3 regions of the Luteococcus sp. genome follow, and region 3 is predicted to be linked to each of the others. Evidence: riboswitches for the same ligand, from Rfam matches in the RefSeq annotation. Region 3 holds a riboswitch; each other region holds the start of a gene.

Region 1 (9,478 bases), on a different contig from region 3:
GAGGAGATCACCGTCGGCGGGCCCGGGAGAGGTTGGGCTCCATCTCGGGCTACTGGCGCAGCGGCATGACCGAGGCCGACTCGTAGGCCTCCAGACGGGGCTTCGTGGCCTGAATGGGACAGGCCCAACGGGAGGCGCTCGGCGCCCAGTGCAGGGATCTTGGTCATATTTCGGTATCGATGGAGATACCGAAATATGACCACAACGGGTGTTCGGGTGCGCAATCGCAGCCCGAACCTGTTGGGGAGGGCAGGCTGCTTGCTGCCGAGGTGCTTCGTCAGGCGGCGAGGTTGTAGTGGCGACGGACCATCCGGTCGCTGGGGTGGGCCGCGGGGAGCTCGTGGACATCGGCCGGTTCCGCGTCGTGACCGCCAGGGGCGGGGCCTCGGGTGATGGCGAGCACCACCCGGGCCAGGATCGCGATCACCACGGCCGCGATGCCGAGGACTGCTGCCATGCCGAGGATCTCTGCCATGCCCCAAGCCTCCCGCGCCGACCACCGGCGGAACATCGGCTCGTTGGCTGGACTCCGCTGGTACCACAGGAGCACCACAGGGCCCGGGGCATCATCCTCAGGTAGCAGGCCCCCGACGCAGCAGGGCCGCCCCGCCGAGCACCAGCGGTGCGAGCAGGATCGGGATGAGGGTGAAGATGCCGAGGCTGATGGCGATGAGCAGGGCGAGACCGAGGAGTGCCGACATGCTCCAAGGAATATCCCTGCGAAGGGCCGAAAAAGCCTCTGTTTCCTTGTTGTTCAGCCATTCTTTGCCCGTCTCAGGAGCTTCTTCGGTGCCTCTTGGGGTCTTCTCGGACGGGGGCTCCTGAAGCCCTGTCAGGTTCGCGGCGTCCACGGAGCCAGGTGGTTGAGCGGGCCATGGCCCTCGCCACTGCCGACCTGCAGCTGGCCGGCATCCTCCAGTGCCCGGGTGAGCCACTCACGGGCCTGCCAGACAGCCTTAGCGAGCGCCTCCGGGTCGTCGCCGGCCTGCGCCAGGCCGCAGGCCAGGGCCGAGCTCAGGGTGCATCCGGTGCCATGGGTGTTGCGGGTCACCACCCGGCGGCCGGTGAATTTCTGGACGTTCTCGGCGGTGACCAGCAGGTCGGTCAGCGGTCCCTCCCCAGGTAGGTGGCCACCCTTGACCAGGGCCGCCCGCGCCCCCATCCCGACCAGCGCGCGGCCCTGCGCCTCCATCGCGCCGAGGCCGCCAGCCTGGGCGGTGCCGGTCAGCTGCGCCGCCTCCGGCAGATTCGGCGTCACCAGCGTGGCCAGGGGAAGCAGCTCGGTGATCGCCTCCTGCACCCCCTCGGCGGCCAGGCTGTCGCCACTGGTGGACACCATCACCGGGTCGAGCACGACGGGGACACCCGCGAGCCCTTCGCGCAGGTGGCGTGCGACCACTCGCGCCACCTCGGCCGAGCCGAGCATGCCGATCTTGACCGCGTCGATGCGCACGTCGTCGAGCAGGGTGGTGAGTTGTTCGTCGACGAAGTCGGCCGGGATGGGCAGCACGCCGGTGACGCCGCGGGTGTTCTGCGCGGTCAGGGCGGTCACGACGCTGGTGGCGAAGCAGCCTGCCGCGGTGAAGGTCTTCATGTCGGCCTGGATGCCGGCGCCGCCGCTGGGGTCGGAGCCCGCCACGGTGAGCACGTTCGGGATCGTCATGGCGCACACCCTGCCACCCCGGTTGAGCTTCGCCAAGGGTGGGGTCTAGGGTTTGGGGCATCCCACGGGAGCCCTCGGCAGAGGGCTGAGATCGAGCTGGAGCCGCTCGGACCGTCCGAACCTGACCGGGTCATGCCGGCGAAGGAAGAGAGATCACCATGGCAGAGATCCATCCCCAGCACCGTGCCCACATGCTCGTCGACGGTGACGTGAGCGTTCCCGTCACGGCGATCAGCCTGGCCGACAGCCCCGACGGCAGCCCCAACGAGGACGTGTTGGTCTACCGCACCTGCGGCCCCGACTGCGACGTCACCGTCGGGCTCCCGCCGCAACGGCTCGACTGGATCTGCGAACGCGGCGACGTCGAGACCTACCAGGGTCACCCCCACAACCTGGCCGACGACGGCCGCAGCGCCCAGCGCCGCGGCGAGGCGTCGAAGGCATGGAAGGGCGAGAAGCGCGCCCCGCTGCGCAGCACCGAGGGCCGCACCGTCACCCAGATGCACTATGCCCGGCAGGGGATCGTCACCCCTGAGATGCGCTACGTCGCGCTGCGCGAGGGGGTCGACGTGCAGCTGGTGGTCGACGAGGTGGCCGCCGGCCGCGCCATCATCCCCGCCAACGTCAACCATCCCGAGAGCGAGCCGATGATCATCGGCAAGGCCTTCCTGACCAAGGTGAATGCCAACATCGGCAACTCGGCGGTCACCAGCTCCATCGAGGAGGAGGTCGACAAGCTGCGCTGGGCCACCCGCTGGGGCGCCGACACCGTGATGGACCTGTCCACCGGTGACGACATCCACACCACCCGGGAGTGGATCATCCGCAATGCGCCCGTCCCGATCGGCACCGTGCCGATCTACCAGGCGCTGGAGAAGGTCGACGGGCAGGCCCACGAGCTCACTTGGGAGATCTTCCGCGACACCATCATCGAGCAGGCCGAGCAGGGCGTCGACTACATGACCATCCACGCCGGCGTGCGGCTGCGCCACGTGCCGCTGAGCGCCAACCGGCTCACCGGCATCGTCAGCCGCGGCGGCTCGATCATGGCCGGCTGGTGCCTGGCGCACCACCAGGAGTCCTTCCTGTACGAGAACTTCGACGAGCTGTGTGAGATCTTCGCCCGCTACGACGTCGCCTTCTCCCTGGGCGACGGCCTGCGGCCCGGATCCATCGCCGACGCCAATGACGAGGCGCAGCTGGCCGAACTGCGCACCCTGGCCGAGCTCACCGAGCGCGCCTGGAGGTACGACGTGCAGGTGATGGTGGAGGGTCCGGGCCACATCCCGCTCGACCTGGTGGAGGAGAACGTGCGCCTGGAGCAGGAGTGGTGCCACGGCGCGCCCTTCTACACCCTCGGGCCGCTGGTCACCGACATTGCCCCCGGCTACGACCACATCACTTCGGCCATCGGCGCCGCCACCATCGCCATGGGCGGCACCGCGATGCTCTGCTACGTCACGCCCAAGGAGCACCTGGGCCTGCCCAACCGTGACGACGTGAAGACCGGCGTGATCACCTACAAGATCGCCGCCCACGCCGCCGACGTCGCCAAGCACCATCCCGGGGCGCAGCAGCGCGACGACGCCCTGAGCAAGGCCCGCTTCGAGTTCCGCTGGCACGACCAGTTCGCGCTCTCGCTCGACCCGGAGACCGCGATCGCCTTCCACGACGAGACGCTGCCCGCCGAACCGGCCAAGACGGCGCACTTCTGCAGCATGTGCGGGCCGAAGTTCTGCAGCATGCGCATCAGCCAGGACATCCGCGACGCCTACGGCTCCGGGGTCGCCACAGCAGACGAGGGGATGGCGCAGAAGGCGCAGGAATTCCTCGAGCTGGGCGCCAGCGTCTACCTCGACGCCGCCGAAAGGACCTCATGACCCACCGCCGCTCGGCGGTCACCGGTGGGGTGGTGGGCAACTACGTCGACCAGGTCAACATCTTCCTGCCCGCCCTCGCGCTGGCGCCGGCGATGAAGACGCTGGCCGGGCCCACCGCGGCCGCCTCCGGCACCGCGATCGTGGTGATGGCGATGCTGCTGGGCCGCCCGGTCGGTGCGATGGTCTTCGGGCGCATCGCCGACCGGGCGGGCCGCACCCACACCACGGCCCTGGCCATCGCCGGCACCGCCGCCTGCTCGCTGTTGATCGCCTGCCTGCCCACGCACCAGGTGCTCGGCGGCGGCACCTTCGCGCTGCTGGTGCTGCTGCGCTTCGTCGGCGGCATGTTCATCGCGGGGGAGTACTCGGCGGCCGTGCCGCTGGCGATGGAGTGGTCCAGCGCCCGTCACCGGGGCCTGTTCAGCGGGCTGATCATGGCGATGGCGCCCTGCGCCCAGGCCACCATCGCCTTCCTCACCGCCGCCATGCTCGCGGTGCTGGGGCCCGAGGACTATGCGGCCTGGGGCTGGCGGCTGGCCTTCGTCGCCGGCGGGCTGGCCTCCTGCGCCATGTTTGTCTTCTACCGGCGACGCGTGGCCGACGCGGTGCGCGCGGTGCAGCCGGGAGTGGACGAGTTCCGCACCCGCGGCAGCCTGCGCGAGGTGGTGATGGGGCGTTGGGCGGGAGCCTTCTGGCGGATGTTCTGCCTGATGAGCGGGCTGTGGCTGATGACCCAGATGGTGGTGCTGCTGCTCGGCCAGCGGCTGGTCACCGACGCCGGGCTGTCCGCCGGCACTGCCTCGGTGGTGATGGGCATCGCCTCGATCGGGCAGGCCGTGGTGATGGCGCTGACCGGGCACCTGTCGACGCTGATGGGGAGGCGCCGCTACTTCGTCGTGGCGACGGTGGTGGCGGCCATCGGCGGCTCGGCCGCGTGGCTGTGGATGATGGGTGCGCGGCCCGGCGTGGTGGGCCTGGCCGTCGGGGCAGTGCTGGCGCAGGTGCTCACCGTCACCGCCTACGGCCCGGTCGGTGCCTACCTGAGCGAGGGCTTCCCCGCCCATGTGCGTTCCACCGGCTACGGCACCGCCTATTCGGCCTCCATCGCGCTGCCCGCCCTCTATCCCTATTGGCTTCCGGCGCTGTCCGGTGCGGCGGGGAGGAACACCGCGGTCGTGCTGGTGATCGTGGCCGGTTCGCTGCTGGTGGCGGCCGGTGCTGCGCTGGGCCCGCGCCTGGCACCGTCCGAGATCGAGCAGGTGGAGGTGTGAGCGGCCTCGACTGCGCCGCCGTCGTGGAGCGTATGCGCCGGCGGGCGCCGCTGGTGCACTGCCTCACCGCCGCGGTCAGCATGAACCTGGTGGCCGACGCGACGCTGGCTGCAGGGGCGCGCCCGATGATGACCGAGACCCAGCAGGAGGCACCCTTCGTGGTGCGCCGGGCCGATGCCCTGCTGGCCAACCTCGGCACCCTGAGCACCGACGGCATGGCCGGGATTCCTGCCACGGTGCGGGTCGCCGTCGAACGGGGAATTCCGTGGGTGCTGGACCCGGCCGCGATCGGCCCCTCGCCCGTGCGCATCGAGCTGGCCCGCGAACTGCTGGCGGTCGGCCCCACGCTGGTGCGGGCCAATGCCTCCGAGGTGCTGGTGCTGGCCGGGGTGGGGGCCGGCGGGCGCGGCGCCGATGCCAGCGACCGCGTCGACGCGGCCCTGCCCGCCGCCCTCGACCTGGCCCGTCGCCACGGCTGCGTCGTGGCGGTCTCGGGCGAGGTCGACCTGGTCACCGACGGCACCCACGTGGTGCAGGTGGCCAACGGGCACCTGATGCTCACCCGCGTCACCGGAACCGGCTGCGCCCTCGGGGCGCTGAGCGCGGCCTGCCTCGCCGTCTCCGACGAGCCGCTGGAGGCCGCCGTCGCCGCCACCGTGTGGATGGGACTGGCTGGCCAGCAGGCAGCCGGCCGGGTGCGCGGACCGGGCAGCTTCCGCGCCGCCCTGCTCGACGAGCTCTACGCCCTCACCCCCGAGGAGATCCTCGCGGGCGCCCGAATCCAGACCGCACAGGAGATCCGATGACCCTCGACCTGCGCTTCTACCTCGTCACCTCTGGCTCCGGACGACACACCGTCGAGACCGCTGCGGCAGCCGCCCGCGCCGGGGCCGGGATCATCCAGGTGCGGTGCAAGGAGGTCACCGACCGCGAGCTGTACGGGTTGCTCGTGGAGGTCTCCGAGGCGGTGGCGGCGGCCAACCCTGCCACCCGCGTCGTCGTCGACGACCGTCCCGACATGGCCTGGGCCGCCCGCAATGCCGGCGCTCCCGTGCACGGCGTCCACCTCGGCGCCGACGACCTGCCACCCGAGCACGCCCGGGCCCTGCTCGGCCCCGAGGCGATTGTCGGCTGGACCACCGGCACCCTCGCCCTCGTGCAGGAGGCCCAGAGGTATGTCGGGATCGTCGACTACCTGGGGGCCGGACCCTTCCGTCCCACCCCCACCAAGGACTCCGGCCGCCCACCGCTGGGCGTGGCCGGCTATCCGCCGCTCGTGGGGGCCAGCGCCATCCCGATCGTCGCGATCGGCGATGTCACCCCCGACGACGTGGAAGCACTTGCCACCACTGGGATCGCCGGGGTGTGCATGGTGCGCGCCGTGATGGAGGCCGACGACCCCGCCTGCGTGGTGCGGCGCAGCCTGGACTCGTGGCAGCGGGGCGCCGGCGCCTGAGTGGGTTGCCCGCCTCGCTGTGACCAACCCCATGGCGCGACCCCACTTCGCGTTCGGCTTTGTCGTCCTCTCTCGGGTAGCGACCCGGGATGGTGCTGCTGCCCACCGACGCCAAGGACGTCGAGGACTCCCACGTGCCTGTCGTCAAGCAGTGGCTCGGCAGCCACCTGTGACCAGGACGGTCAGCGGGTCTCCAGGCGCACGTGCACCTCGGTGGCCACGACGACATCGCGCGGGCTGAGCTCCAGTCCATCGCCCGCCCCGCGACTCATCGCTCCGGCCATCGCCATCGTCTGCTGGTGATCGCCACCGAAGGGGACCAGCAGCCCCGGGTCGGCGACGTCGGTGACCTCCACCTGCTGCGCACCGGCAGTCCGCGCCATCACGCGCGCCCGGTCGACGGCATCCTGCACAGCTGCGGCCAGCACCTGCTCGCGCACCGCTGCGCCGGTCTCCTCCGACAGTTCCCTGCGCACGTCGGTCACGTCCAGTCCGGGGGTGGAACTCCACCGGGCGCAGGCCGTCGACAGCTCGGACGCGTCGACGAAGGTGGCGCTGGCCCACACTTCGGCCGAGTGGCGCAGCGGCGCGATGCTGCCGTCGTGGGTGTAGGGGCGCGACGTGCGCGAGACCGGCGCCTCCAGCCGGAAGTCGGCCAGCGGTGAGGGCTCGCGGTCGCGGAGCTCCACCAGCTGGGTGCGCAGCTGGTCGGCGAGCTGGTGGGTGGCCTGGCTGGCGGTGGCGGCGTCGTCCTCGAAGGCGACGTGCAGCTGCACCACGCCCTGTTCCGGTGCGATCTCCTGCTGGTTCCTGCCCGTGACGGTGATGATCATGGTGCGAGCGTATCCACTCGACCTTGCGCTGCTCACCTACTGTAGATCCATGCCTGCTCTTCGTTCCCGCACCACCACCCACGGCCGCAACATGGCCGGTGCCCGCGCCCTGTGGCGCGCCACCGGCATGACCAATGACGACTTCGGCAAGCCGATCGTCGCCATCGCGAACTCCTTCACCCAGTTCGTGCCCGGCCACGTCCACCTCAAGGACATGGGCCAGCTGGTCGCCGGGGCCGTCGCCGAGGCCGGGGGAGTGGGCCGCGAGTTCAACACCATCGCCGTCGACGACGGCATCGCCATGGGCCACTCGGGCATGCTCTACTCGCTGCCCAGCCGCGAAGTGATCGCCGACAGCGTCGAGTACATGGTCAACGCCCACCAGGCCGACGCGCTGGTGTGCATCTCCAACTGCGACAAGATCACCCCCGGCATGCTGCTGGCGGCGCTGCGGCTGAACATCCCCACCGTCTTCGTCTCCGGCGGGCCAATGGAGGCCGGCCGGATCCTGGGTGAGCGGGTGGTCCCCGGCGCTCCCGACGAGGCCGGCACCGAACGCCTCGACCTGATCGACGCGATGATCAAGGCGGTGGACAACAACGTATCCGACGCCCAGATTGACGCCATCGAGCAGAACGCCTGCCCCACCTGCGGCTCCTGCTCGGGCATGTTCACCGCCAACTCGATGAACTGCCTCACCGAGGCGCTGGGACTGTCGCTTCCCGGCAACGGCTCCACGCTGGCCACCCATGCCGCCCGCAAGGATCTCTTCCTGGAGGCTGGCCGCCTGGTCGTCGACCTGTGCAGGCAGTACTACGAGGGCGACGACGACTCGGTGCTGCCCCGCTCGATCGCCACCAAGCGCGCCTTCGAGAACGCCATGCGTCTCGACATCGCCATGGGCGGCTCGACGAACACGATCCTGCACCTGCTGGCCGCCGCGCAGGAGGCCGGCGTCGATTTCGACCAGGACGACATCGACGCCCTGAGCCGCACGACTCCGTGCCTGTGCAAGGTGGCGCCCAACACGACCAACTACTACATGGAGGACGTGCACCGCGCCGGCGGCATCCCCGCCATCCTCGGCGAGATGCGCCGTGGCGGACTGTTCAACGAGGACGTCCGGGCCGTGCACTCCGCCAGCCCCGAGCAGTGGCTGGGTGCCTGGGACATCCGCTCCGAGCAGGCCAGCGAGGAGGCCGTCGAGCGCTTCCATGCCGCCCCGGGCGGGGTGCGCACCACCGAGGCCTTCAGCACCTCCAACCGGTGGGAGTCGCTGGACGTCGACGCCGAGCAGGGCTGCATCCGCAGCGTGGAGCACGCCTACACCGCCGAGGGCGGCCTGGCCGTGCTCAAGGGCAACCTCGCCCCTGACGGCTGCATCGTCAAGACTGCCGGCGTTCCCGAGCACCAGTGGCAGTTCAGCGGCCCCGCGAAGGTCGCCGAGAGCCAGGACCAGGCGGTCGACATGATCCTTGGCGGCAGGATCGTCGAGGGTGATGTGGTGGTGGTGCGCTATGAGGGCCCCAAGGGCGGGCCTGGCATGCAGGAGATGCTGTACCCGACCAGCTACCTCAAGGGTGTGGGCCTGGGTCCGAAGTGCGCCCTGATCACCGACGGCCGCTTCTCCGGCGGCTCGTCGGGGCTGAGCGTCGGGCACGTCTCGCCCGAGGCCGCCAGCGGCGGTGCGATCGGGCTGGTGCGTGATGGGGACATCATCACCTTCGACATCCCGGGCCGCAGCGTCCACGTCGAGGTCTCCGACGACGAACTTGCCCGCCGCCGCGCCGAGCAGGACGAGCGGGGCTGGCAGCCGGTCGATCGTGACCGTCAGGTCTCGCAGGCGCTCAAGATCTTCGCCCGCTTCGCGCAGTCGGCCGACAAGGGTGCCGCCCGCAAGGTCGAGTGAGGCAGGTCTGGTCAACGGGTGAGGGGCCCTGCGTCGATGACGCAGGGCCCCTCGCGTGCGGGCCAGGGAGTGGTGACGAATCCGGCCCGAGCATCCCGCTCCACTGTCCGACCGACATGTACGTCACCCTGCCGGTGCCCATCATCGTGGGCCGGGAGTGGATTCACCCCCGCAGACGTCCTTCCTTTGTAGGTGCTGGGGCCCCTCGCGTGCAAGGTGAGGGCCCCGCGGTGGCGGGTGATTTCGCCCGTCCACCTGCCGGTCCACACCCCGCACGGCGTTTCCCACAAGCTGCCGGCAGTTGTGCACAGCAGCCTGTGGACAGGCTCAGAGGCCGTCGAGGCCGGTGCGACCCATCACGAGCGTGGTGCACACCAGCATCAGTCCGGCCGCGGAACAGTGGGCGGCGGCCCACCACATGTCGACCCCCAGGGTGGCCATCAACTGGCCCACGATGAGCTCCACC
Region 2 (9,478 bases), on a different contig from region 3:
GGATCAGGAATTCCAGCGTCCCGTCCCAGTTCTGCACGTTCGACATGGAGTAGGCACGCAGCACGCCCGAGTCCGGTTCGACCAGCTGCATGTACTGCCCGGCCTCGAACTCGGCGGCCGAACCATTCACCTCGTGCTCGTCGAGCTGCAACGTGAGTTTCACGATGTGCTGCCTGAGGTGCTCGATCGAGGCGATCGTGGCGGTGCGCTCCAGCGGCGCCTGGTCGATCAGTTTGGCCGAGTCGAAGGGCAGGTTGACGTCCAGGTCGCTGGTGGGCTCGACGCAGCACAACAGGGCGGAAGCCTCGGGCGCGTTGGCACCCAGGGCGTCGGCCTCGAAGGGCCGCATCGTGTAGTCGCCGGCACTCACCTGCGCGATGCAGGTGCCGCAGGTTCCCTTGCCACACAGCGAGGGCAGGATGATGTCGGCATCCTTGGCCGCCTCCACCACGGACTGGCCCTGCAGGGCCTGGACCGTGCGCACGTCACCGTCGGTGGTGACCATCCTCACCTGGCAGCTCATGCCCCCGCCATGGCCAGGGCGAGGTCCTCGGTGGGATCTCCCAGCGGCTTGAGGTCGAACTTGTCGACCAGGATGTCGACGACGGCCGGTGTGAGGAAGACCGGCAGGGTCGGTCCGAGGCGGATGTGCTTGATGTCGAGGCTCAGCAGCGTGAGCAGCACGGCGGCGGCCTTCTGCTCGAACCAGCTGACGAACAGGCTCAACGGCAGGTCGTTGACGCCGCAGTCGAAAGCCTCCGACAGCGCCAGGGCGATCTTGACCGCGGTGAAGGAGTCATTGCACTGGCCGATGTCGAGCAGCCGGGGCAGGCCCGCGACGGTGCCGTAGTCATGGCCGTTGACCCGGTACTTGTTGCAGCCCATGGTGAGCAGCACGGTGTCCTCGCCCGACTTCTCGGCGATCTCGGTGTAGTAGTTGCGACCGGGCTTGGCGCCGTCGCAGCCACCGATCACCAGGAAGCGGCTGATCTGGCCGGTCTTGACGGCCTCGACGATCGCGTCGGCGTGGTCGAGGACCGAGCCGTGCCCGAAGCCGACGGTGACGGTGCGCTGGGGATCGGTGACATTGAAGCCGGGCAGCGCCTGGGCGGCCTTGACCACCAGCGCGAGGTCCTCGTGCTCCAGGTGGCGCACGCCGGGCCACCCGACCGGGCCCATGGTGAAGATGCGGGAGCGGTAGGTGGGCTGGGGCTCGATGAGGCAGTTGGAGGTCATCACGATGGGGCCGGGGAAGGCCGCGAACTCCTCGTGCTGGTTCTGCCAGGCCGAGCCGTAGTTGCCGACCAGGTGGGGGTACTTCTTCAGGCCCGGGTAGCCGTGGGCCGGCAGCATCTCGCCGTGGGTCCACACGTTGATGCCGGTGTCCTTGGTGGCTTCGAGGATGGCGACCAGGTCGCCCAGGTCGTGGCCCGAGACCAGGATGGCCTTGCCCTCGACGGCGGTGACGGGGACCTCGGTGGGCACCGGGGTGCCGAAGACGCCGGTGTTGGCAGCATCCAGCATCTCCATCACCTTCAGGTTCAGGGTGCCGAGTTCCAGCGCGTGGCCGAGCAGGGTGTCGAGGTCGGTGGCTGGATCGCCGAGGAAGGCCAGCGCCTTCTCGATGCCGGCATCGGTCTCGTCGGTGCGGTGCCCGAGCACGTGGGCGTGGTGGGCATAGGCGCACAGACCCTTGAGGCCGTACAGGTTGAGGTTGCGCACCCCGACGACGTCGGCGCCCAGGACGTCGATGTTGGCGTCGACGCGAACCAGCGGGGCCTGCTTCAGCAGGGCGGCGAATCCCTTGCCGGGCACGAACTCGGCGGCGCCCGAGGGCAGCTGCAGCTCCTCACCACGCTCGGCGCACAGGTCGAGGTAACGCTGCTTGAGTTCCTGCTGGTAGGCGTGGGCCTGGTCGATCATGCGCTGGAAGCTGGTGGCATTGAAGTTCACGTTGGTGAGGGTGGTGAAGACCCAGTAGGAGGCCCGGTGGGCGGGGGCGGGGTCCGACTCGCCCTTCTCGCGCAGCAGGGCTGCGTACTGGCCGATGCCGTAGCAGACGGTGATCAGGATGTCCTGGAGGGTGGCAGTGCGGTCGTCCTTGCCGCAATTGCCCTTGAGGGAGTGGCAGCCCAGCAGCAGGTTGTCGCTCCGGTCGGTCTGTTCGCACTGGTAGCAGAACATTGGCCTCACACTCACTTCGTTGATACGGAGAATCTCTTGCTTAATAACTACCCTTCGTCGTGGCCCATGGCAAGCAAGGCGACCCTTGCCTCGTGACACCCTGCGCGGGACGAGCTACGCCGCCGGTCGCACTACGATCGGGGCATGGCCGCACCTTCCCCCGCCGAGCACCAGGCACGACAGCGCCGTTTCCAGGCCCTCCTGGCCCCCGGCACCCCCCTGCGCGAGGGACTGGAGCGCATCCAGAAGGGTCGCACCGGCGCGCTGGTGGTACTGGGCAGCAACCGACGGGTGGAGAAGATCTCGACCGGGGGCTTCGCCCTGGACGTGCAGTTCACCCCCACCGCCCTGCGCGAGCTGGCCAAGATGGACGGCGGCATCATCGTCTCCAGTGACTTCGAGCGCATCCTCGCCGCGGGCGTCCACTTCGTCCCCGACGGCGACATCCCCACCGTCGAGACCGGAACCCGGCACCGCACGGCCGACCGGATCGCCCAGCAGACCGAACTACCGGTGGTGACCGTCTCGGCCTCGATGTCGACCATCACCCTCTTCCTGGACGGACAGCGCGACCCGATCGAGACCTCCGAGCGGATCCTCTCGCGTGCCAACCAGGCCCTGGCCACCCTCACCCGCTACCGGGAGCGGCTGCTGGAGACCACGCGCGTGCTCACCTCGCTGGAGGTGCACGACCAGGTCAGCGTCAAGGAGGTGGCCCTGGTGGCGCAGCGCATCGAGATGATCCGCCGCCTGGACCGGGAGTTGCGCGCCTATGTCGCGGCCCTGGGCGTCGACGGACGGCTGCTCGAGATGCAGCTCCACGAACTCACCCACGGTGTCGACGACCTCGCCACGCTCGTCGAGCTGGACTACGGGCCCGAAGACGAGGAGTCCACCAGCTTCCGGCTGGCTGCCCTGGAGGAGCTCACCTCCACCGAACTGCTGGAACCGCTGACGGTCGCACGCACCATGGGCTTCGGCGAGGATCACCACCTGGAGACCCACCTGACCCCGCGCGGCCACCGCCAGATCGCCCAGCTGGGACGCATCCCCACCAGCCTGGGCCGCCGCCTGGTGGAGCACTTCGGCAGCTTGCAGGCACTCTTCGGCGCCAAGACCCGCGACCTGATGGAGGTCGACGGCATCGGTGAGGGCCGCGCCCGCCTGGTGCGCGAGGGCTTGGGACGGGTGGCCGACTCCGCCTACGGCGACCGCCTGGACTGAGCCCGTGCCCCTGCGCCGACCCCGTGGGGCGGGGCGTCGCCGGATCAGGCCTGCAGGTTCATCACCAGGGCACGGGAGCTGACGCCGTCCAGCGTGGCGGCGGCACGGTAGGTGCCCGGCCGCAGCGCCTCCTCGCGCAGGCCGCACCCATCCTTGGAGCGCTTGCCCTGCCAGGTCACCGAGGTCTTCCACGGCTCGCCGGGACGGATGGTCTGGGTGCCGCGGGGCGCCCACTTGGCGCAGTGTGCCGTGGTCCAGATCCGGTCTGGGCCGGAGGTGACCTCCAGCACGAGCGGGCTCTCGTCCAGGTCGAGGACGCAGGCCATGGAGTCCCCATTGGCCACCTGGACCTGGAAGGCGGTGGAGGCACCCGCGGTGGGGCGCTTGTCGCCCTCGACCGTCACCGAGAGCACCTCGGTCGTGCAGGGCACCGGCCCCGTGGGCGTGGGATTGGGGGTCGGCGTGGGCGACTCGCTGGCACTCGCCGAGCTGCTCGGACTGGCCGAGGCGCTGGGTGTGGACGAGGCGCTCGGGCTGGGTGAGGCACTGGGCGTGGCGCTGGGGCTTGGCGTCACGCCCACCGAGGCCAGCGAGGCAGGGTTCTGCGGGACCGCACTGATGTCGGACTTGTTGTTGCCGAACAGGCCCGACAGCACCCACCACACCAGGGCGACCGAGACCAGGGCGGCGAGCGCGACGATGCCGCGACGCAGCCAGTAGGTGTTCCTGGACTCCGGGTCGGAGGGCTGCATCAGCGAGTTCATGTGCTGATCGTAGGAGCGAACCGCGACCACGGCCAGCAGCCCTGCCAAGAGGCGGGCCTGCGCGTGGCGAACGAGCCCGTGCGGGACCACTAGGCTGGCGCGATGGACAGGCAGCGGGTGGTGTGGCTGGTCAACCAGTGGTTCGAACAGAACCGGCGTGACCTCCCGTGGCGCCGCAGCACCCCATGGGGCGTGATGGTGAGCGAGTTCATGCTCCAGCAGACGCCCGTGGCCCGGGTGCTCGGCCCCTGGCAGGAGTGGATGGAGCGCTGGCCCACCCCCGACGACCTCGCCGCCGAGGAGCCGGGCGCGGCCGTCGCGGCCTGGGGCCGGCTGGGATATCCGCGACGCGCCCAGCGCCTGCACCGCGCCGCCGTCGCCATCGCCCAGGAACACCAGGGCCAGGTGCCCACCACCCTGGAGGAATTGCGGGCCCTGCCCGGGGTCGGGCAGTACACCGCCGCCGCGATCCTGTCCTTTGCCCATGGCGGGCGGGCCGTCGTCCTGGACACCAACATCCGCCGCCTGCTGGCGCGCGTCGAGGGCGGCCAGCAGTTCCCCTCGGCCTCACCCACCGTGGCGGAGTGGCGCGAGGCCGAGGCCTGGCTGCCCGAGGACGAGGCCACTGCAGCCCTCTGGGCGGCCTCCTCGATGGAGCTGGGGGCGCTGGTCTGCACCGCGCGCAGCCCCCGGTGCGAGGACTGCCCGGTCTCGGAGCTCTGCGCCTGGCGGGCCGCCGGGTACCCCGCCCATGAAGGACCGCCCCGCAAGCCACAGGCCTGGCACGGCACTGACCGCCAGTGCCGAGGCGTGATCCTCGACCTGGTGCGGCACAGCCCCGACGGCGTGCCCGTCGAGCTGGCGCTGGAGGCGTGGACCGACCGCAGCCAGGCCGAACGCTGCCTGTCCGGGCTGCTGGACGACGAGCTGGTGCGCCGCGACGCGGGACTTCTGCGCCTGTGAGGACAGCTGGTAGCTTGGGCGGCGCACACGGGAGTCCGAAGCGTCGGGCTGAGAGGAGGGCACGCGCCCTCGACCGTCGAACCTGACCCGGGTCATGCCGGCGCAGGGAGGCCTCTTGCAGGCAGTCGAGATCCGGCTGTCACCCGTGCCCCCGACGATGAAGGCACACCATGGACACCACCGAAGACCTCACCCGCCCCGCGTCGACCAAGGGCTGGCGCGTGGTCGACATCGTCGTGGCCGCCGTGCTGGGCGTGGCGATCGGCCTGGTCTTCTTCGCCTACAACGGCCCCGGCTATGCGGCCTTCGAGTCGGTCGACGCGCTGACCCCCGGCCTAGGCGGCCTGCTCGCCGGAGTCTGGCTGCTGGGCGGCCCGCTCGGGGCGCTGGTGATCCGCAAGCCCGGCGCCGCCCTGTTCGTCGAGCTGCTGGCCGCGATCGTCTCGATGGCACTGGGCACCATCTGGGGATGGGAGACCGTCGCCTCGGGCTTCGCGCAGGGACTCGGGGCCGAGGTCGTCTTCGCCCTGGCCGCCTACCGTCGCTGGAACCTGGGCGTGGCCATGCTGGCCGGCGCCGGTGCCGGTGCCGCGGCCTGGGTCAACGAGTTCATCCTGGGCAACCATGCCAAGTCGCTGGCCTTCAACGGCACCTACCTGGTCTGCCTGCTCATCTCGGGAGCGGTCCTGGCCGGGCTGCTGGGTTGGCTGCTCACCCGTGCCCTGGCCGGCGCCGGTGCGCTGGACCGCTTCGCCTCCGGGCGCGAGTCCCGCTGAGCGCGGCACCAGCCACCTCATGAACCCAACCGCGCCATGATCGTCGCCGAGGACTGGGGCTGGCGCCACGCCGGGCGCACCGGCTGGGCGGTGCACGGCGCCAGCTTCACCATCGAGGACGGTGAGAAGGTGCTTCTGCTCGGCGCCTCCGGCGCGGGCAAGTCCACCCTGGTGCATGCCATGGCGGGCGTGCTCGGCGGCGCCGAGGAGGGTGAGGAGTCCGGCCGGCTGCTCGTCGACGGCCGCCACCCCACCCGAGGGCGCGGCCAGGTGGGCCTGGTGATGCAGGACCCCGACACGCAGGTGGTGCTGGCGCGGGTGGGTGACGACGTAGCCTTCGGCTGCGAGAACATGGGTCTGCCGCGCGACCAGATCTGGCCCAGGGTGCGCGCCTGCCTGGACGCGGTCGGCCTGGACGTGCAGCTCGACCGCCCCACCTCGGCCCTCTCGGGAGGCCAGAAGCAGCGGCTGGTGATCGCCGGCGCGCTGGCGATGCAGGCGAACACCCTGCTGCTTGACGAACCGACCGCCAACCTCGATCCCGAGGGGGCGCGGGAGGTGCGCGACGTGGTCGCCGGGCTGTGCCGGGAGCGCGGGACCACCCTGGTGGTGGTGGAGCACCGCGTGGAGCTGTGGGCCGAGCTGGTGGACCGGGTGCTGGTGCTCGCCCCCGGTGGGGGCGTCCTGGCCGACGGGCCTCCGGCGAGGGTCTTCACCGAACAGCGCGATGCCCTGCTCGCCGCCGGGGTGTGGGTGCCAGGCGCGGCACTGCCACCAGGCCTGGGCGGGACCCCGGCGCGCACCGAGGGGGCCCCGTCTGCCACCGGCCGCGAGCCGGTCCTGCACACCGAGCAGCTGTCCATCGGCCACACCCCCCAGCACGTGGTGCAGCAGGATCTGGACCTGGCGATCGCGCGCGGCCGCTCCACCGTGGTGACCGGCGCCAATGGTGCCGGGAAGTCGACCCTGGCCCTCACCCTGGCCGGGCTGCTGCCCAAACTCGGCGGACGGGTGGTGGCCGTCCAGCAGCTGTGGCCCTCCCCGACCATCACCCGGGGCCGGCTGCGACGACGCCAGCTCGACCCGGCCGACCCGGCCAACTGGGCCTCCCGCGACCTGGTGACCAGGATCGGCACCGTCTTCCAGCAGCCCGAGCACCAGTTCGTCGCTGCCAGCGTGCGCGAGGAGCTGGCCGCCGGACTGGTCGCCCTGGCCCGGGTGGACCAGTCCTGGACGCCCGCACGGATCGACGAGCAGGTGGAGCGCCTGCTGGAGATGCTGCACCTGCAGCGGATTGCCACGGCCAATCCGTTCACCCTCTCGGGCGGCGAGAAGCGACGCCTGAGCGTCGGGACGGTGCTGGCCACCGGACCCGAGCTGATCTTCCTCGACGAGCCGACCTTCGGCCAGGACCGCAACACGTGGCTCGACATGGTCTCGCTGGTGCGCCAGATGGTCGACGAGGGCCGCAGCGTGGTCTCGATCACCCACGACGGGGACTTCGTCGACGCCCTGGGCCAGGACCACCTGCACCTGGAGCCGATCGGGACAGAGGCCGACCGATGAGGCGCACCCAACTCGATCGTGTGAACCCGGCCATCCGCGTGCTCTCGGGGATCGTGCTGAGCCTTCCGCTGGCCCTGACCGTCGACTGGGTGAGTGCCTCGGTGGCGCTGGTGTTCGAGGTGCTGGTCTTCCTGGCCGCTGGCGTGGGTCTGGGCACCCTGCTGCGCCGGGTGCTGCCGCTGTTGGTGGTGGCGCCCTTCGGGGCGGTGAGCATGCTGCTCTACGGCGCTCCCTCGGGCCGCACCTGGTGGCAGTGGGGGCCGGTGGAGGTCAGTGACGGCTCGGCCATGCTGGCCCTGGCCCTGACGCTTCGGGTCTTCGCGCTGGCGATGCCCGCCATCGTGCTCCTGCAGGGCATCGACGCCACCCGGATGGCCGACGGGCTGGCCCAGGTGCTGCGGCTGCCCTCGCGCTTCGTGCTGGGCAGCCTGGCGGGCTTCCGGATGCTCGGGCTCTTCCAGGAGGACTGGCGCCAGCTGGGCCAGGCCCGCCGGGCCCGCGGTCTGGGCGATGCGGGGCGGCTGCGGCGCTGGGTGCTGATGAGCTTCTCGCTGTTGGTGCTGGCCCTGCGCCGCGGGGGCCGGCTGGCGACGGCGATGGAGGCCAAGGGCTTCGGCGGCGCTGTGGAGCGCACCTGGGCGAGGCCCTCGCGGGTGGGCTGGCCGGATGCGGTCGCCCTGCTGCTGGCGGTGCTGGTGGGTGGCATCGCCGTCGCGGCTGCGATCCACATGGGAACGCTGCGCACGGTCTTCTCATGACCGCCCCCTCATCATGACCGCCACGCTGCGCCGGATCCTGGTGGACGGTGGCTCTGGCTCGGGCAAGACGACGCTGGCCCGTCGGCTCTGCGCGGCCTGGGGCGAGCTGTGCGGCGAGCAAGTGCAGCTGGTGAGCCTCGACGACGCTTACCCGGGCTGGCATGGCCTGGCGGCGGGCTCGCGCGCCGTCCACGAGACGATCCTGCGCCCCCGGGACCCGGGCTACCGCCGATGGGACTGGCAACGCCAGGCGCCTGGGGAGTGGGTGGCGCTGGACCCCGCCCGCCCGATGGTCGTGGAGGGCTGCGGAGCGCTCACTCCTGCCTCGCGGGAGCTGGCAGACCTGGCCCTGTGGGTGGAGCTGGACGAGCCCACCAGGCGCCGGCGGGCCCTGGACCGCGATGGTGAGGGCTATGCGCCGTGGTGGCAGACCTGGGCCGAGCAGGAGGAGCTGCACTGGCAACGACACAGCCCCCAGCAGCTGGCCGACCTGGTCGTCGCACCTGGCCGGGACACCCGTGGGCAGCTGGATTGGCGCTGAAGGGGTTCTGAAGACCGGCCAGCGCCGCCGACTGAATCGGTTAAGCCACTGGATCTCCACAGGGCCTTGTCACACCAGGTTCGGTGGGGCCCGTCCCGGCACCCCCCGGACTGCGATGCCGCATCGTAGCTGGCGGGGCGGCCGGGGCACACGCCCACGAAAGGTTAACCTCATCCGAGTCGCCCTCGTGGCGGCCGCAGCTGGGGAGCTGCGACTCGGGGGATTTGCCAAGGCCCCCGTCGCAAGGAATCCCCCACCATGAGCAGCACCGCCCTCCGCGCCCTCGCCGCCCTCTCGCTGACCGCCGGCCTGGCCATCGCCGCCCCCACGCAGGCAGCGGCCGCCAGCTCCAAGTGCGCCATCGTGCAGGCCCGCACCGTCGCCGGCTACAACTTCTCCACGATGCCCACCAGGCGTGTCTGCTCCCAGAGCCTGGCCTACGGCACCTCGGGCGTCGCCAAACTGGCCAGCAAGACCATCGTGGTCAACTACAGCGCCAGGCGCACCTCCAACCAGCAGGTGGGCAAGGCGACGCTGCACGAGTTGACCCACCACGTCGAGTACCGCACCACCCCCGCCAGGCGTGCCAAGCTCTACGGCTACGTCGGCCTGGGCGATGCCAAGGGCAACTACTTCGCCGTCAAGGACTCCTACTACCACAACGGCTCCCTGGCCCGTTGGAAGCAGTCGCCCCGCGAGCGC
Region 3 (9,478 bases):
CGGGCGGTGAGTTCGTCGACGAACATCTCGACGGTCCTGTCATTGCCCGAGTAGATGCCACCCTTCTCGCCGGCGACGTGGTAGAGCTTGATCCGCCGGTGCTGCTCGGGGTTGAGCGGCAGCTCGTCGAGGGTGTTCTTGACCAGGGTGATGCCCTTGTCGGCGGCGTCCTTGCGCATCGCCAGGTGTTCCTCGCAGCCGACGACCTCGAGCTCGCTGGCCTGCTTGGTCAGGGTGCCGTCGGCCTTCTTGTCGTGCAGGCGACGCTTGGCCTTGAGGCCCAGGATGCGGCGCAGGGCGTCGGTCATCCGCTCCTCGGTGATGACGCCATTGCGGTAGCCGTCGAGCATGTAGCCGAAGTCCTCGTCGATCTGGTTGAAGAAGAGGAACATGTCGCAGCCGGCGGCGATCGCGCGGGGCACGTAGTCCTTGCGCTGCATGGCGGCGGTCATGCCGAGCATGTGGCTGGCGTCGGTGATGAGCATGCCGTTGAAGCCGAGCTGCTCCTTGAGCAGGCCGGTGGCCAGTTCGGGCGCCAGGGTGGCGGGAAGGATGTCGGCGTCCTGCAGGCCGGGGACCAGCTTCTTCTGGTAGGCGGGCAGCGCGATGTGGCCGGCCATGAACATCTCCACGCCGTTGTCGATGTGGTGGCGGTAGACCTTGCCGAAGCTGTCGTCCCATTCCTCGACGGAGAGCTCGTTGACGCCGAGCACCAGGTGCTGGTCGCGCTCCTCGGTGCCGTCGCCGGGGAAGTGCTTGATGCAGATGTTGACGTCGCTCTCGCGCATGCCGTCGATGTAGGCCTGGGTGTAGGTGATGACGTCGTCGGCAGTGGTGCCGTAGGCGCGGGTGTTGACGATGGTGTTGCGCCAGTTGAACAGGATGTCGACGCAGGGGTCGAAGTTGGTGTTGACGCCCAGGGCGCTCTCCTCGCGGCCCGAGACGTAGCCGGCATTGCGGGCGACCTGCGGGTCGCGGCTGGCCTCGCACTGGGCGCCGGAGGCGATGTAGGTGCCGTCATTGCAGGCGCCGTTGCCGCCCGAGTCGCAGTTGGCGGCCACCATCAGCGGGATCTTCGAGTCGGTCTGCAGCTGGTTGATCAGCTGCTGCACCTGCTCGGAGGTGCCGCCCTGGTAGCGGGCGCCGCCGATGTGGTACTGCTCGAGGATCTGCTTGTTGGTCAGCTGGTTGCCGCTGTAGGCGTCCTCGCCGAAGAAGAAGAGGGTCGTGAAGAGCTGGCCGACCTTCTCCTCGTCGGTCATCTCGGCAATGGTCTGCTCGACCCAGGCGATCTGGCCCTCGTCGAGGGTGTAGGGGCTGGCGGTGAGGTCTACGAGCTTGGGCATCTGGGGCTCCTGGATGGTGGTGGTTGGGGCTGGTCCGGGCTGCTGGTCAGGCCCGGACGACCGGCTTGCTGACGGTGCGGTTGCCCGACAGGGTCGGCCACGGGACCTCGGCGGGCAGGTAGGTCTCGAACTCGGTGATCAGGGCCTGCTGGTAGTCGCCGGCATAGCTGCCGTCGAGGAACTTCGGCAGGGCCTCGGCGACGAAGCGGTGCCAGGACTGCTTCTCGGCACCCGGGTTGATCGGGTAGTAGAGGCAGCCGGCCGTGGCGGCGGCGTCACGGTCGCCGGGGGCGTCGCCGATGAGCAGGATCTTGTCGTCGTCGTACTTGCCCTTGGCGGCGAACTGGACGTGCTGGGCCTTGCCGCCCATCTCCTGCCCGGCGATCACCTTCATGTACTGGGCCAGGCCGTGTTCGCTCCACTCCTTCTCCAGCGCGTGCAGCGGGGTGGCGGAGACGGTCATCTGGTCCACGCCGGCGGCGTCCATCGCCTGCATGGCCTCGCGGACGCCGGGGAAGGGCCCGCAGCCGTGCACCATGTCGTTGATGGTGGCGTTGACGCCATTGCCCCAGGCGATGCAGCGGTCGATCGTGGCCGAGGGGTGCTCTGCGGCATAGGCGGCGATGCCCTTGTCGGACAGGGGATGACCGGAGTCGATGAAGTCACTGAGCTCCGGGTACTCGGGGATGACGACCCCGCGTTCGGCGACCTCGGTGCGGTCGCGCAGCAGGTCGAGCAGCTGGCGCAGGGCCAGCCAGCGGTTGAGCCCGCGCGTGACCGAGCCGAGGTTGACGAACAGGGCAGTCTCGCGCGCGAGGGTCGAGACGGGCTGCAGGTCGAAGTACTTGATGTAGCAGGGGGTGAAGCACTCGGTGTGCTTGATGTCCATGGCATCCATCGCGCACCCGTCCGAGTCGATGCCGACGAAGAAGTCCTTCGTGGGCTGGAAGTCGACGAGCACCTGGGCTGCCGGGGGGATCTGCGTCATTGCCGCTCCTTGGGTCTGCTTTCCTCCAGACTTCCCCAGGGCGCGCCAACTGGGGACTGTTTGCCAAGGGTTGCCGATCCGGGCGCACTACGGCGACCTGCGCTGCCGCCATGGACCCCGCCGCTGGATTCCTGCACACATGGGGTTAGGGTGGTCCACAGATTCACGGGAGCCCCGCCGGGGCTGAGAGGGCATCGATGCCGACCGTCGAACCTGATGCGGTTAGCACCGCCGAAGGGAGAACTGATGCAGTTGCATGTCAACGGCCAGACCACCGAGCTTCCCGATGGAGCCACGGTGTCGATGCTGGTCACCCACCACACCGGCCGGGAGCTCACGCCCCAGGGCCAGGCCGCCGACGGCAGGCCGCTGGCGCTGGCCGTGGCCCTGGACGGCGAGATCGTGCCGCGCATCCGCTGGGCCGAGCACACACTCGCCCAGGGAGCGCGGGTCGAGGTCGTCACGGCGGTGCACGGTGGCTGAGGAGTCCCGGCACGCACGCCACCTGGTGCTCGACGGTTTCGGCGCGGAGGGCCAGGAGCTCATCGCGGCTGGGCGGGTGATGGTGCTCGGCGCCGGCGGCCTCGGCTCGCCCGTGATCACCTACCTGGCGGCCACCGGTGTGGGCCGGCTCACGATCATCGACGACGACCTGGTCTCGCTGAGCAACCTGCAGCGCCAGGTGATCCACACCACCGCCGACCTGGGCCGGCCGAAGGCCGAGTCGGCCGCCGAGCGCGCGCTGGCGATCAATTCCGAGGTCGAGGCCGTGCAGGTGGTCACGCGCCTGGACCAGGCCAGCGCCCTGGAGCTGGTGCGTGGCCATGACGTGGTGGTGGATGCCACCGACAACTTCGTCACCCGCACGGTGCTGGCGCGGGCCTGCCAGGAGGCCCGGGTGCCGGAGGTCTATGGGGCGGTGATGGCCTGGCAGGGCCAGGTCACGGTGCTCGAACCGGGCCGGCAGCTGGAGGAGATCTTCGGCGAGCTGCCCGAGCAGGCACCCACCGGCGCCGAGGTGGGGATCCTGGCCACCCTGCCCGGCGTGATCGGCACCGTGATGGCGGCCGAGACCATCAAGCTGCTGCTGGGCGAGCCCCAGACGCTGTGCGGCCGGCTGCAGACCTATGACGCCCGCACGGCGCAGTGGCAGACCTTCCGACTGCCCGCGCTGGCACCCGAGGACCGGGCACACGAAGACCCGAGCGACGAAGGAGACCAGCCATGAGCATGGTCCAGGACACGCCGCTGGTCCTGGGAGGGCACGAGTTCACCTCGCGCTTCATCCTGGGTTCCGGCAAGTACAGCCTCGACCTGGTGAAGGCGGCGGTGGAGAATGCCGGCGCCCAGATCGTCACCCTGGCGCTGCGACGGGCCAATGCCCAGTCGGCCAATGTGCTGGACCACCTGCCCGAGGGCGTCACGGTGCTGCCCAACACGTCGGGCGCCCACACTGCCGAGCAGGCCGTGCAGATCGCCCGGCTGGCGCGTGAGATGGGCCTGGGCGACCTGGTGAAGATCGAGGTCATCACCGACAACCGCCACCTGCTGCCCGACAACCACGAGACGCTGAAAGCGGTGGAAGCCCTTGCCGCACTGGACTTCGTGCCGTTGCCCTATATGTACCCCGACGTCGTCGTGGCACGCCAGATGGCCGAGGCGGGGGCGGCGGCGATCATGCCGCTGGGCTCGCCGATCGGCTCCAACCGGGGGCTGGTGACCCGCGAGTTCGTGGAGCTCATCATCGACGCGGTGGACCTTCCGGTGATCGTGGATGCGGGCCTCGGCCGGCCGTCCGAGGCGGCGCTGGCCATGGAGCTGGGGTGTGCGGCGGTGATGGCGAACACCGCGATCGCCACCGCCGGGGACGTGCCGGCCATGGCCCGGGCCTTCGGGCAGGCCATCGAGGCCGGCCGTCTGGCACACCTGGCCGGGCTGGGCCGGGTCGTCACCGACCATGCGGTGGCCTCCTCCCCGCTGACCGGCTTCCTGGACGACGATCCCGACCGCAAGGAGGCCTGATGGCCCGCCCCGGAGTGCTGGACCACTTCAGCGGGCAGGAGCAGTCCGACGGCAGCCGCCGCCGCCAGGTGCTCGCGGCGCGGGAACGTGCGTCTTTCGACGCCGTGACGGACCAGGACGTCGCCCGGGTGCTCGCCAAGGGCGAGGTGGACGAGGCCGACATCGCCGTCCTGCTCTCCCCCGCCGCCGGCCGGCACCTGGAGGCGCTGGCCCGTCGTGCCCGGCAGCTCACCCGCGAGCGCTTCGGCAACTCGGTCCACCTGTTCAGCCCGCTCTACGTGGCCAACCACTGCGCCAATGCCTGCACCTACTGCGGTTTCACCGCCACCGCCAGGATCCAGCGGGCACGGCTGGACGGCGAATCGCTGGACGCGGAGTTCCGCGCCCTGGCCGAGGAGGGCATCGAGGAGGTGCTGATCCTCACCGGGGAGTCGCCGAAGTTCTCGCCGGTCGACTACGTGGCGCACTGCGTCGAGCGCGCCTCCCACTTCTTCGCCACCGTCGGCATCGAGGTGCAGCCGATGAACACCGACGACTACCGGCGCATCCACCGGGCCGGGGCTGAGCACGTCTGCGTCTACCAGGAGACCTACGACCTGGACCGCTACGAGCAGGTGCACCTGGGCGCGCGCAAACGCAGCTTCGCCTACCGCTTCGACTCCCAGGAGAGGGCGCTGCTGGCCGGCATGCGCGGGGTCGCCTTCGGGGCCCTGCTGGGCCTGGCCGATCCGCGACGTGACGCCCTGGCGACGCTGGTGCATGCCCGCAGCATCCAGCGCGACTTCCCGCATGCCGAGATCATGCTGTCCTGCCCGCGGATCCGCCCCACCGGCACCGACACCGAGGCAGCCAGCGATCCGGTCGACGAACGCCTGCTGCTGCAGATCCTGTGCGCCTACCGGCTGGCGATGCCGCAGGCCTCCATCACCGTCTCCACCCGGGAGCGCCCCGGTTTCCGCGATGCGGTGGCGGGGCTGGTGGCCACCAAGCTGTCCGCCTCGGTCTCGCCCGGTGTGGGGCACCACGTCGAGGAGGCGCCCACCGGCGACGAGCAGTTCGAGATCAGCGACGAGCGCAGCCTGGCCGAGGTCGTCTCGATGTTGCGGGCCACTGGGCTGCAGCCGGTGCTCAATGACAACATCCGGCTGGCGCCGGCCGGAGGCTGAGCGCTCCCGGCGCCGGGGGGCCAGCAGCCTGGCGCCTGGATCAGGCGCCGATGACGCAACCCCCGAAGAGGCCGACGGCGCACAGCAGCTCGGCCAGGCCCACCTGCTTGAGCACGCCGATCAGCGGCCGGCCGGTGGCGCCGGAGAGCACCACCCTGGTCGCGGGCGCCAGCAGCACCAGCATCGCCAGCCCCAGCAGCGCCCACCAGGTGCTCAGCGCCGCGGTCACGACGACCAGGGCGGCGGCGAGCACGGTGAGCAGGGCGAAGAAGCGGCGCGTGCCCTGGTGTCCCAGGCGGGTCGCCAGGGTGCGCTTGCCCACCTCGCGGTCGCCGTCGATGTCGCGCAGGTTGTTGGCCACCAGGATCTGGCAGGCGACGATCCCGATGGCGACGGAGGCGGCCAGGCTGCTGGCCGGGACCCGGTCGAGCTGCACATAGGTGGTGCCGCAGACGGCGACAAGGCCGAAGAAGATGAAGACGAAGACCTCGCCCAGCCCGGCATAGCCATAGGGGTGGTCACCGCCGGTGTAGAACCAGGCGGCCAGGATCGAGGCGGCGCCCACCAGGGTGATCCACCAGTGGCCAGTCATGGCCACCAGCAACAGTCCCAGGACGGCGGCGATGCCGAAACAGGTGAAGGCGGCCGTCTTCACCTGGGCGGGGCGGGCAGCACCCGAACCTACCAGCCGCATCGGGCCGACGCGGTCCTCGTCGGTGCCGCGGATGCCGTCGGAGTAGTCATTGGCGAAGTTGACGCCGATCTGCAGGGCCAGCGCGACGAGGAAGGCGAGCAGGGCGTGCCAGGGTCGGAAGCCGTGCTCGAACCAGGCGATCGCCGATCCGGCCAGCACCGGGGAGAGCGCCGCCACGAGGGTGCGCGGACGCGCCCCCTCGATCCATTCACCAAGTGTTGCCACGTCAACCCTTCTGAGCATCCAGGCTGCCGAGCAGCGCCTGCCGGTCGATCTTGCCAGAGCTGGTGCGTGGCAGCACGTCGCGACGCTCCAGGCGACGCGGGAGCGCCTCGCGGCCGAGGTGCCCAGCCAGCTCGCGCTGCCACCAGTCGAGCCCGTGGCTGCTGGTGGTGACCAGCACGATCCGCACCCCCCACTGGAGGTCGGGCACGGCGAGGACCACGCCGGAGCCTGGCTCCACCTGGTCGACGGCGCGCTGCACCGCCGCGAGGTCGACGTTGACTCCCCCGCTGACCACCACGTCGTCCAGGCGGCCCAGCACCCGCAGGCGTCCGCCGAGCCACTCACCCCGGTCCTGGGTGAGCACGGTGCGCCCGTGCAGGGTCGAGGCGGTCAGTTCCGGCTGCAGCCGGTAGCCGCTGAAGGCCATCTCGCCGGTGAGCGTGATGCGTCCCTCGTCCAGCCCCACCTCGACACCGGGCAGCGGCTCGCCGTCCCAGACGCAGCCGCCGCAGGTCTCACTCATGCCATAGGTGGTGACCAGGTTCAGTCCGCGGCCCCGGCCCTCGGCGAGCAGGTCGTCGTCCACAGCCGCCCCGCCGAGCAGGATCACGTCGAAACGGGTCAGCGTGGCCAGCACCTCGGGCCGCTCCATCGCGCGGAAGAGCTGGGTGGGCACGATCGAGATGGCATTGGCACCGGGCGCCAGGGCGAGGTCGGCCAGATCGCTGGAGGCCAAGCGCACCGTGCGTCCGGCCACGTGCGCGCGGACCAGCACCATCAGCCCGGCGACATAGCCGGTGGGCAGCACGCAGGTCCAGCTCATCGGGCCCAGGCGCTGCTGCGAGGCCTCGGCGGAGGCCAGCAGGGCCCGCCGGGAGAGCACGACTCCCTTCGGGACGCCGGAGGAGCCGCTGGTGGCGACGATGACGGCCGTGTCGGGTTCTGCCACCGGCAGTTCGGGGCGCAGCATCGCCAGGGTGTGCTGGTCGTTGGGTGCCGCCGGCGCCAGCACGATGCGCCCGGCCAGCGCGTCGGGAAGCAGGGTGGGCAGGTCCTCAGGGGTGCACAGGCGCATCGTCACCTGCCCGACGCTATCGCGCGCCCCCGACAGCGCGGGCCGGGCACGAGGCCTAGGCTTGGAGGTCGGGAAGATCCCGCCCCACCCGTCCCAGACCAGACCAGGAACAGTGAGCCACCGGTGTCCAGCACCCTGCCCGCCAGCCGACCCGCATCGCGCACCTTCGAATCGCTCGGCAATCCGAACTACCGCACGTGGTTCATCGGTGGGCTGGTGAGCAACATCGGCGGCTGGATGGCACGCACCGCGCAGGCCTGGCTGGTGCTGGTGGTGCTCACCGACGGCAATGCCCGCGCCCTCGGATACCAGACGGCGGCAGTCTTCCTGCCCGGCCTGCTGCTCAGCCCCGTCGCCGGCACCGTCGCCGACCGCTTCGGCAAGCGCCACATCCTGCTGGCCACCTGCAGCCTGGGCCTGGCCAGTGCGTTGGTGCTGTCCACGCTGACCATCACCGGCCGGGTCGAGCTGTGGCACGTCTTCGCCCTGTCCCTGGTGGACGGGTTGGCGATGGCCTTCGACAACCCGGCCCGGCAGGCCTTCGTCAGCGAGATCGTCGAGACCTCCAAGCTGCCCAATGCCATCAGCCTGAACTCGGCCAGCTTCAATGCCGCGCGCCTGCTGGGGCCGGGCATCGGCGGCGCCCTGATCGCGGCGGTGGGCACGGGCTGGGTGATCGGCGCCAATGTGGTGGCCTTCGCCGTGATGATCACCGCCCTGCTGATGATGCGCACCGAGCTGCTCCGCCCGGCCGTGCCCACCAAGGGCAAGGGCGGAGGTTTCATCGCCGGGCTGCGCTATGTGCGACGCCGCCCCGACCTGCTGGCCCTGCTCACCGTCGGGCTGGCCGTGGGAGGGCTCGGCTTCAACTACGGCATCTCGAATGCGGTGATGGCCACCCAGGCCTTCGCCCGGGGTGCCGGCGACTACGGCATCATCGGCTCCTCGATGGGCATCGGTGCCCTCGCCGCGGCCCTGTGGTCGGCCCGGCGCGGCAGCCCACGGCTGCGCCACGTGCTGCTGGGCATGGCCGGCTACACCGTGTTCAACCTCGCCAGTGCCCTGAGCCCCAGCTTCTGGCTCTTCGTCGCGCTGCAGGTTCCGGTGGGCTTCTTCACCATCACCGCCCTGGTGACCGGCAACTCGCTGCTCCAGACCGCCACCGCACCGCAGATGCGCGGCCGCGTCATGGCGCTGTGGGGGCTGTCGATCATGGGCGTGGCGCCGCTGGTCTCCCCGGTGGTCGGCTGGGTGGGCGACGCCTTCGGGCCGCGCTGGACGATCGGCTGGGGCGTGGTCTTCGTGGGCGTCATCTTCTGCGCGCTGACCGCCACGATCATGGTGAACGACCGCATCCGGGTTCGGCTCGACTGGCATCGTCGCGCCCCGTGGCTGCGCATCGAGCGGCTGCTCACGCAGGACATCGGCGAGGTGCGCCGCTGAGGCGGCTGCCCAGCCGTGGTCCTGGGTGACGTCGAAGTGGTGCGGGCAGCTGTCTCGGAGCTCGGTGGCAAGCTACGAACAGCGTTCCCGGGGCGACGACGCAATCAGTACCGCGGCGACAAGGTCATCGCGATGGGCATGGATGTGGACGTGCGCTGCAGGTAGTTCTGCAGCCATGTCCCGTTGGTACTCATAGCGGAAGAGTGGGTCACCGCTCGCGCGCAGGCCCGCGAACAGCTTGATGCTCGACTCATCAACGGTGAGCTAGCGCCCTGCCGCGTCGACGATGCACCTGTACGTGACGTGGAGGCTCAGCAATTCTCGCGAACCGACAGTCAGTGGAAGCGGTTCCTCCGATGTCACGGAGAACTTGTTTCCGAGGCTGCTTGCCTTGAACGGCGTGGGCTCACCACGAAATGCACTCACGAGGTCCGACAGTGACTTCGCGAAAGCCTTCGCAGCACGCTCAAGGGGTGGGCCTTCGTCCCTCACGGCTCGAGGAGCCAGGTGAGTTCTTCG

What was found. A riboswitch is a leader RNA that binds a small molecule or an ion and turns the genes downstream of it on or off. The one in region 3 is predicted to bind thiamine pyrophosphate.
Region 1: it holds a riboswitch for thiamine pyrophosphate, as region 3 does, so the genes downstream of both, thiC (phosphomethylpyrimidine synthase ThiC) here and thiS (sulfur carrier protein ThiS) in region 3, are expected to answer to the same signal.
Region 2: it holds a riboswitch for thiamine pyrophosphate, as region 3 does, so the genes downstream of both, ACHFFZ_RS08175 (ECF transporter S component) here and thiS (sulfur carrier protein ThiS) in region 3, are expected to answer to the same signal.

The regions. Positions count from the first base shown of each region.
Region 1 covers NZ_JBHWOO010000203.1:9,752-19,229, reverse strand. Annotated here, with positions in the region: gene ACHFFZ_RS11675 (siderophore-interacting protein) at 1-69, shown strand, start outside; gene ACHFFZ_RS11670 (hypothetical protein) at 278-475, opposite strand; gene ACHFFZ_RS11665 (hypothetical protein) at 573-701, opposite strand; gene thiD (bifunctional hydroxymethylpyrimidine kinase/phosphomethylpyrimidine kinase) at 833-1,663, opposite strand; TPP riboswitch at 1,718-1,827, shown strand; gene thiC (phosphomethylpyrimidine synthase ThiC) at 1,822-3,543, shown strand; gene ACHFFZ_RS11650 (MFS transporter) at 3,540-4,814, shown strand; gene thiM (hydroxyethylthiazole kinase) at 4,811-5,620, shown strand; gene ACHFFZ_RS11640 (thiamine phosphate synthase) at 5,617-6,270, shown strand; gene ACHFFZ_RS11635 (SIMPL domain-containing protein) at 6,453-7,103, opposite strand; gene ilvD (dihydroxy-acid dehydratase) at 7,153-9,012, shown strand; gene ACHFFZ_RS11625 (hypothetical protein) at 9,340-9,478, opposite strand, start outside.
Region 2 covers NZ_JBHWOO010000136.1:8,388-17,865, forward strand. Annotated here, with positions in the region: gene ACHFFZ_RS08150 (FAD-binding oxidoreductase) at 1-523, opposite strand, end outside; gene hcp (hydroxylamine reductase) at 520-2,184, opposite strand; gene disA (DNA integrity scanning diadenylate cyclase DisA) at 2,329-3,408, shown strand; gene ACHFFZ_RS08165 (hypothetical protein) at 3,453-4,172, opposite strand; gene ACHFFZ_RS08170 (A/G-specific adenine glycosylase) at 4,275-5,135, shown strand; TPP riboswitch at 5,162-5,245, shown strand; gene ACHFFZ_RS08175 (ECF transporter S component) at 5,306-5,911, shown strand; gene ACHFFZ_RS08180 (ABC transporter ATP-binding protein) at 5,948-7,477, shown strand; gene ACHFFZ_RS08185 (energy-coupling factor transporter transmembrane component T family protein) at 7,474-8,235, shown strand; gene ACHFFZ_RS08190 (cobalt ABC transporter) at 8,249-8,776, shown strand; gene ACHFFZ_RS08195 (hypothetical protein) at 9,035-9,478, shown strand, end outside.
Region 3 covers NZ_JBHWOO010000181.1:1,050-10,527, forward strand. Annotated here, with positions in the region: gene ACHFFZ_RS10640 (glycoside hydrolase family 3 protein) at 1-1,346, opposite strand, end outside; gene ACHFFZ_RS10645 (HAD family hydrolase) at 1,393-2,334, opposite strand; TPP riboswitch at 2,490-2,591, shown strand; gene thiS (sulfur carrier protein ThiS) at 2,581-2,817, shown strand; gene ACHFFZ_RS10655 (HesA/MoeB/ThiF family protein) at 2,810-3,562, shown strand; gene ACHFFZ_RS10660 (thiazole synthase) at 3,559-4,356, shown strand; gene thiH (2-iminoacetate synthase ThiH) at 4,356-5,522, shown strand; gene ACHFFZ_RS10670 (1,4-dihydroxy-2-naphthoate polyprenyltransferase) at 5,563-6,441, opposite strand; gene ACHFFZ_RS10675 (AMP-binding protein) at 6,443-7,516, opposite strand; gene ACHFFZ_RS10680 (MFS transporter) at 7,640-8,959, shown strand; gene ACHFFZ_RS10685 (hypothetical protein) at 9,448-9,478, opposite strand, start outside.